One region of the Exiguobacterium sp. OS-77 genome, then DNA from elsewhere that is predicted to be linked to it. Evidence: predicted binding sites of a transcription regulator. Region 1 holds the regulator's gene; the other holds the start of a gene.
What was found. Region 1 encodes LexA, which represses DNA repair genes until DNA is damaged. Its sites were predicted from a motif close to CGAACATATGTTCG; they were not measured.
Positions count from the first base shown of each region.

Region 2: the regulator LexA is predicted to act here: its motif matches at 1,646-1,659, upstream of uvrB (excinuclease ABC subunit UvrB).

Region 1 covers NZ_DF239008.1:2,039,695-2,044,127, reverse strand. The annotation lists gene glpK (glycerol kinase GlpK) at 1-371, opposite strand, end outside; gene EXG77_RS10570 (MIP/aquaporin family protein) at 415-1,116, opposite strand; gene EXG77_RS10565 (metal-binding protein) at 1,272-1,772, opposite strand; gene lexA (transcriptional repressor LexA) at 1,804-2,418, opposite strand; gene EXG77_RS10555 (hypothetical protein) at 2,630-2,917, shown strand; gene EXG77_RS10550 (recombinase family protein) at 2,963-3,616, shown strand; gene EXG77_RS10545 (DUF896 domain-containing protein) at 3,730-3,966, shown strand; gene EXG77_RS10540 (PTS transporter subunit EIIC) at 4,042-4,433, opposite strand, start outside.
Region 2 covers NZ_DF239008.1:688,748-693,180, forward strand. The annotation lists gene EXG77_RS03270 (S41 family peptidase) at 1-320, shown strand, start outside; gene EXG77_RS03275 (PDZ domain-containing protein) at 343-1,506, shown strand; gene uvrB (excinuclease ABC subunit UvrB) at 1,712-3,679, shown strand; gene uvrA (excinuclease ABC subunit UvrA) at 3,681-4,433, shown strand, end outside.

The DNA.
Region 1 (4,433 bases):
AACTTCTGGTTCAAACCTTGTTCTTTTAAGTCGTCACAAATACCAGACGTTTGACGCGATTGCCAAACGAGTGCGTGATAGACCGGTTTACCTGTTTCTTTGTTCCAGACGACCGTCGTTTCACGTTGGTTCGTGATGCCGATTCCAGCGATTTGCTCAGGTTTGATATCTGCTGTCCCGAGTGCTTCGGCCATGACGGCAAGAATCGAACCCCAGATTTCGTTTGCATCATGCTCGACCCAGCCTGGTTGTGGGAAGTACTGTTTGAATTCCCGTTGTGCCGAGTTGACGATTTTCCCATCGTGATCGAAGATGATCGCACGTGAGCTTGTCGTACCTTGGTCGAGTGCTAGGATATACTTGTTTTCCATTTCGAAATCCCCCTTGAGCGGTATGTGTTAGTGAGATGTGATCTTAGTAGATCAATTGATAGATGAACACGGCAATCGCTCCACCGATGATCGGACCGACGACAGGAATCCATGAATAGCCCCAGTCAGATGAACCTTTATTCGGAATCGGTAGGATAGCGTGCGCGATACGCGGTCCAAGGTCACGAGCCGGGTTGATGGCATACCCTGTTGTACCACCGAGCGAGAGACCGATGACGACGACGAGTAAACCGACGATGAGTGGTTTTAAGCCATCTCCGAACGTTGTTAAACCAAGTGCCAAGATACCGAAGACGAGAACAAATGTCCCGATGATCTCAGAAATCAAGTTCGACGGCGTATGACGAATCGCTGGACCTGTTGCGAACACACCGAGTTTTGCAGCTTGATCATCAGTCGCTTCAAAATGTTTCATGTAATGAAGCCAAACGAGAATGGCGCCGATGAAAGCTCCGACAAGTTGTCCGGCAATGTAGATCGGAACGTCTGCCCACGGTAGGTCAGAGTTCAAAGCAAGTGCGATCGTCAATGCGGGGTTCAAGTGTGCTCCACTTTCAGCAGCGACGAATGCTGCTGTCATGACGGCAAGACCCCAAGCGAACGTGATGACGATCCATCCGCTGTTTTCCGATTTCGTCTTTTTCAAGACGACACCGGCGACGACTCCATCCCCGAGCAGGATGAGGATCATCGTACCGATCATTTCCAATACAAAGTTATTCATGCAAAAACCCTCCCTTTGGATTAAAGCAGATAATGGCCTTTCTACTTTAAATTACTCCGAATTGAGAACGTTTTCAATACATATAATTGAAATATAGGAATGGAAATTTTTTATTTTGATGTTTAAAGATACGAAAAAGTGGATAAGAAAACACCTCATTCTGCTTGCAAGCAAGCAAAAGAGGTGTTACCGACGACGTTTTTTCTTTTTTTAGGTCGAAACCAACTGCTGGAATAATCTAGTAGGATATGAATCGTACTTGCCACCATGATACCGACGACGAATGCAGGCAAGGAAGCGAACCACGAATCAATCGTAGCAGAATCAAGAACCTGAAAATATAGACTTAAAAATAGTAGCGGAATCAGAATCGCGGCACTATAAAGAAGCCGAATAATATCTCCGATGATCAGTCCATGCGACCAGATCGAGCGGTGGGGCATGATTTTGACGTACGGCATCCAAAGGACTCGAAATGGTCCAAAGCGATAATACGGTTCTGACTTTAAATCGAGGTCGGGTGACAACCAAAGCGTACCGACAGCGATACCGATGGCGGTTGGTAACCAATCGGTTTGTTGCGTTGCGACCGAATACGCAACGTAACCCGTCAGTGCGACGGTATTGACGGTATCATGTACATTTCCTGAAGGCATGAAAAAAGACCAGTCGTAACTGGTCCCTCCGTCAATGAATCGTCCGATACACGCCGATTACCTTACCAAGAATGGAGACATTATCGAAATACATCGGATCCATCGAGTCATTTTCTGGTTGTAGACGTACCTGTTGATCTTCTAAGAAGAACCGTTTCACCGTCGCTTCGCTATCTTCGGTCATAGCTACGACGATTTCTCCGTTTTCTGCTGTGTTTTGTTGGCGCACGATGACACGATCGCCGTCAAGAATACCTGCGTTAATCATCGATTCACCATCGATCGTCAACATGAAGACCGTCTCATTTCCTACATAATGCGCAGGGAGCGGGAACTGTTCTTCGATGTTTTCAATCGCTGTAATCGGAAGACCCGCTGTGACTTTCCCGATGACGGGAACATGGACGATGGCTTCCGTGATTTCTTCAGGCTTATCAAGCAATATCTCAATCGCACGTGGTTTCGTCGGGTCACGGCGAATCATTCCCCGTTTCTCGAGTCGATCCAAATGACCGTGTACCGTCGAGCTAGACGCGAGTCCGACTGCTTCTCCGATTTCACGAACTGATGGTGGATACCCCTTCAGTTTCACTTCAGAGACGATGTAGTCGAGAATCTCTTGTTGGCGCTTAGACATTTTCCGCATACGAATTGCCACCTCTTTCTGGATTGAAGTTTGAAATGTAAGAATATATGTTTCTAGATTCACTATAACATAGAACAAATGAGCGTACAAACAATTGTTCGACATTTTGTGTTGACCGAACACGGGTTCTGTGTTTATTATGAGTTATGCGAACAATTGTTCCGCGAACATTTATTCTAACTCATTCATTTCATATTTGGAGGGATTCATGATGATTCATACGATTCGTACTCATGCTTTTTCAATTCTCTTCTATGCATTAAGTATTGCCTTCGTGATCTTTTTACTCACACCACGCCCGGATGAAAAAGTGGCGCAACTGATGACAGCTTCCGTTACGGTCGATGAGAACGCTACAGTCGAACAAATCGCTGAAGTCTACAATGATGGTTCGATGTCAGATGAAGAGTACGTCAATTGGTTGATAAAAAATAATGATGTTGAAACAAAACACGTCATCTCAAAAAGCAAAATCGTTGTACCAATCGCACAACAATGACAAAATGGAAAAGTTGTGAAAGAACGAACAGGGATGTGAGGTACGATGAAGGTCGTGATTTATTGTCGGGTGTCGACCGAAAAAGAAGCACAAGATAGTTCGATTGAACGCCAACGGATGGAGCTTTCGAAGGTCGCGTCTCAAAAGGGTTTTGATGTCGTGGATGTCGTCTCTGAAAAAGAGAGTGGATATGACGTCGATCGGGAAGGGATGCTGACGGTTCTTGATCATGTAACACGTGATGCGGTAGATGCGGTCCTCGTGACAGATGACACACGGATTGGTCGAGGGAATGCGAAAATCGCTATTTTGCACACGTTTAAGAAGCACGGTGTTCGGTTGATGACACTTGATTCCGATGGAGAATACCAGCTTGCGGATGCAGAAGCAATGGTCCTTGAGATTGTCTCACTGGTGGAAGAATATCAACGGAAACTGCATAACGCAAAAATCGCGCGCGGCATGCGGCGAGCTGTTGAACAAGGCTTTCGCCCGGAACGAAATCTGAATCGCCAAGGAGAGAACGCTGGGCGTAGTCGAAAGGACGTACCGATCGAAGAAATCGTACGTCTTCGAGAGCTCGGACTGACGTTTTCAGATATCGCCATCACCTTGCGTGGGATGGGACATGATATTTCAAAAGCAACGGTCAATCGTCGATATCTTGAATACCGCGAACTGACACCTAGCCCGGAATGAAGAGCAAGTTATCCGTCGACTGACGCGGTTAACTTGCTTTTTTTTATAGCCTCTTTTAAAGTAAGGATACAATTGAACAACTCAAGTTTGAGTCGTACAGAAAGAGGGATTCCATGTTATCACAAGAACAATTAGATCGAATCAATGCATTAGCGAATAAATCAAAAGTCGAGCCGTTATCAGAAGCCGAAACGGCAGAGCAAAAAGAGTTACGTGCAGCGTATCTCGCAGCATTCCGTGGATCGTTCAAAAACCAACTCATGGGCATGAAGATCGTCGATGAAGAGGGCACAGACGTAACACCTGAGAAATTAAAACAAGCACAAGAAGAAGAACGGAATAAACAATAAAAAATAGCCTTCTATAGGACCACCCGAGAAGTAGGTGTCTAATATAGAAGGCTATTTTATTGTTTTCAGCTGATATCAAGATATCTTGGAAGTTACTTTTTGTGGTTCCGCAACCAAAACTGATTTAGGAACTGCGAAAAAGTAAGTGATGGTGAGTGCAGCAACAAAGGTTAAGACCGATACGATTAAATAAGCTAAAAGTTGATTCCATTCATAAATGTACATTAAAGGAGATAAAATAACAGCTAGACCGTAAGAGTTGGCCTTAATCTGTAAGAGCGAAAGAAGAGTACCACCCAAAGCAGAACACGCAATCATAACATATAAAGGTTTCATACTATATCGCATGACAATCCCAAACAATGCAGGTTCACTAACTCCTAATAATTGCGTGAGTGTGGCACTCATACCAGCAACCCGTACTGTACTTTTTGTTGCGCGTAATGTAATACCGAGCGCCGTACCAG
Region 2 (4,433 bases), 1.4 Mb from region 1:
TCAAGCAACCGGCGTACTTCAACGTCACGAAGATCCTGACTGATCAAAAGTCACTCGCAGTCGGCGATTATGGAAAATCAGTCGAAAATGCTCACCTCGTCCTCGAAGCAATCGGTTACGAGCCAAAAGGACAAAATGGGTATTTCGGTGACACGATGAAGCAAGCCGTCGAAGCCTTGCAAAAGGATGCGAAACTCGACGTCACTGGAAAAATCGATCAGCAGACAGCGGGTGAGATGGAGACGCGTCTCCTGAAGAAACTCGAGGACGATAAGAATGACGTCCAGCGGAAAAAAGCACTCGAGGTCGCTGCTCAATAATAAGGAATGGAAAGAGGTCTGAATGCGCGTGGAATTACTCGATGAAATTGGTTGGACCGCGATTAGTCTCATCGCCAGTCCGACCTTGTGGTTAGCACTCCTTGTCAGTTGGGTCATCGGCATCCGGCGTGTTAAACGGGAACGTGGACTGTTTCGCTCCCGGACACACGGTAAACGAAGCGATGTCCTCGAAACACTTTTACCCGGGTTACTAATTGGTCTCGTCCTGTCTGTCGTCAGTGGCTGGCTCGGATTGACGCTGACGCCGCAATACGCTCTGTTGTTACTCGGACTCTCGAGCGTCTTGCTGTTGGTCGGTATCGTTCGCTTGAACGTACCGCTTTGGCCGATCGTCTTGCTTGGACTTGCCGGTTGGTTCCTAATGGATGCACGTCTTGATCCGGTTCGAGCGGTTGAGCCGAAAATGATTTTATTGCTTGCGACGTTAACGCTCGTCGCGGAATGTCTCCTCGTCTGGTGGCGCGGGCAACGACGCCTGTCACCGTCACTCGTCGTCTCGAAGCGTGGTCGCTTCATCGGTGGGCTGTCAGCGAATAAACTTTGGCTATTGCCTTTGCTCGTCTTTGTTCCGGGCGACGTGCTTGAAGCCTGGTGGCCACGTTACAGCTTCCCAGAGCTCGTTCCGATCGTGCTTTGGTTACCAATCGGCTTCAGCTTCCTCTTTACGGGTAAGTTGCCGAAAGAATTGATGCGTCCGCTCGTTCAAGGACGTTTGATCACGAGTCTCGTCGCGATTCTACTGACGGTTCTTGCATACGTCACCGGACAAGCTGAATGGTTGTACGGAATCGTCTTGTTGCTCATCCTGCATATCTTATTGCATCAGCGGGTCAAACGCTTGAACCGGGCACAGACACCATTGTTCCTCAATGGAACGCGTGGTGCCGTCATTCTCGGAACGCTACCTGATAAACCGGCTGCTGAGATGGGCTTGATTCCGGGTGAAGCCATCTACAAGGTCAACGGCGAAAAAGTCGATTCGGAAGCATCGTTCTACGAAGCGATCCAAAAACACAAACCGTATCTGCGTCTTGAAGTCATGAACCATAACGGCGACATCCGGTTTGCGCAACGTGCCTTCTATGAACAAGATCATCATGAACTTGGTATCCTGTTCGTCAACGAGCCGGTCCATGGTCGCACTAAAGTGCGGTCCTTGCATTAACGAGTAAATCCCTGTCACGGAACAGCCGTGACGGGGATTTTTTTGTCGGCAGAAAAACCGAGGATCAACACTCGAAGCAAAAAGAAACTTTTGCATTTTCGAAAAAAAGGGTAACTTCCTAAAAGGAGTACTTCATAATCGAATGTTTGTTCGTAAAGTGGTACAATAAAAATAGATTTTTTACGTGATGAGGGGGAAGCAAACGATGGAATTTGAACTCGTTTCACCATTTGAGCCAGGCGGTGATCAGCCGACGGCAATCGAAAAATTGGTGACTGGGCTAAAACAAGGCGAACGACATCAGACGTTGCTTGGGGCGACCGGTACCGGGAAGACGTTCACGGTCTCGAACGTCATCAAGGAAATCAAGAAACCGACGCTCGTCCTTGCCCACAACAAAACACTAGCGGGACAACTCTACTCGGAGTTTAAGGAATTCTTCCCGAACAATGCGGTCGAATACTTTGTTAGTTTTTATGATTATTACCAACCGGAAGCGTATGTCCCATCGACGGATACGTTCATTGAGAAAGACTCTTCGATCAACGACGAGATTGATAAACTACGTCACTCGGCGACGTCCGCCCTGTTCGAACGGGAGGACGTCTTGATCGTTGCATCTGTCTCGTGTATCTATGGTCTCGGTAACCCGGAAGAGTACAACAACCACGTCTTGTCACTGCGTGTCGGCAATGAGATGGGGCGAAACGAGATGCTCCGTCGTCTAATCGACATCCAGTATGAGCGTAATGACATCGACTTCCAGCGCGGACGGTTCCGCGTCCGCGGAGACGTCGTCGAAATCTTCCCGGCGTCCCGCGACGAACAGTGTGTCCGGGTCGAGTTCTTCGGTGACGAGATCGAACGGATCCGTGATATGGATCCGCTGACAGGTGAGATCGTCGCGGACCGCGAGCACATCTCGATCTTCCCGGCGTCCCACTTCGTGACGGGGGATACCCGTCTGCAGAAGGCGATCGCGAACATCGAGAAGGAACTAGAGGTCCAGCTTGCGAAGCTACGCGAAGACAATCAGTTGCTCGAAGCGCAACGGCTCGAACAACGGACGAACTACGACCTTGAGATGATGCGTGAGATGGGCTATTGTTCCGGAATCGAGAACTACTCGCGCCATTTGAACTTGATGCCGGAAGGGGCAACACCGTATACATTGCTCGATTACTTCCCGAAGGACTTCTTACTCGTTGCCGATGAGTCACACGTCACATTGCCGCAAATTCGCGGGATGTATAACGGGGACCAGGCACGGAAACAAGTCCTCGTCGATCACGGTTTCCGTCTTCCGTCGGCAAAAGACAACCGTCCGTTACGGTTCGAGGAGTTCGAGGAAAAAGTCAGTCAGGCGATCTATATCTCAGCGACACCAGGACCGTATGAACTCGAACATTCAAAAGAGATGGTCGAGCAAATCATCCGTCCGACCGGTCTCGTTGATCCAACGATTGAGATTCATCCGATTACGGGACAAATCGATTACTTGATGGATAACATCCGTGACCGGGTCGCGAAGAACGAACGTGTTCTCGTGACGACACTGACGAAGAAGATGGCAGAAGACTTGACCGACTACTTGAAAGAGAATGGTGTCAAGGTCAACTACATGCACTCGGAGATCAAGACGCTGGAACGGATTGAAATCATACGTGACTTGCGGCTTGGGAAATACGATGTCCTCGTCGGGATCAACTTATTACGAGAAGGACTCGATATTCCGGAAGTCTCACTCGTGACGATTCTCGATGCCGATAAGGAAGGCTTCTTGCGTTCGGACCGTTCGCTGATTCAAACGATTGGTCGGGCGGCGCGGAACGCGGAAGGACACGTCATCTTGTTTGCTGATAAAGTCACCGATTCGATGCAACGCGCAATCGATGAGACGGAACGCCGTCGCGCGATCCAGATGGCGTTCAACGAAGAACATGGCATTACGCCGCAGACGATCAAAAAAGACGTCCGTGGTGTCATCAGTACGACGATCGAGAGCGACGATACCGTCGAAAAACTCGAGAAGTTCAACAAACTCAAAAAACCGGAGCGCGAAACGTTGCTTGAACAGCTTGACCAAGAGATGCGTCAAGCGGCGAAAGACATGCAGTTCGAACGAGCTGCTGAGCTCCGCGACCTCATATTAGAATTGAAAGCAGGTGCCTAAGTTGGGAGAAAAGAAGAATCAGATTATCATCAAAGGCGCTCGCGTCAATAATCTACAAAACATCGATGTCGAAATTCCCCGCGATCAGCTCGTCGTCTTGACGGGCTTGTCCGGGTCAGGGAAATCGTCGCTTGCCTTCGACACGATTTACGCGGAAGGACAACGACGTTATGTCGAAAGTTTATCAGCCTATGCCCGTCAGTTCCTCGGACAGATGGATAAACCGGATGTCGACACGATCGAAGGACTGAGTCCAGCAATTTCAATCGACCAGAAGACGACGAGTAAAAACCCACGGTCGACGGTCGGAACGGTCACAGAAATCTATGATTATCTGCGTCTCTTGTACGCACGAATTGGTAAACCGATTTGTCCAAATCACGGAATCGAGATTTCGAGCCAGACGATCAGTCAGATGGTCGACCAAGTGATGGAGTTACCGGAGCGGACGCGTCTGCAAATTCTCGCGCCAATCGTTTCCGGACGAAAAGGAACTCACGTCAAGGTGCTCGACGATTTGAAGAAGGAAGGCTTCGTCCGCGTTCGTGTCAACGGAGAGACGATGGATCTCGCCGAAGAGATCACGCTTGAGAAAAACAAGAAACACTCGATCGAAGTCGTCGTCGACCGTGTCGTCGTGCGACCAGATGTCGAAGCCCGTCTTGCGGATTCACTGGAGACTGCACTTCGCCTCGCGGACGGTCGGGTCATCGTCGATACGATGGATGGCAACGAATTGTTGTTCAGTGAACAT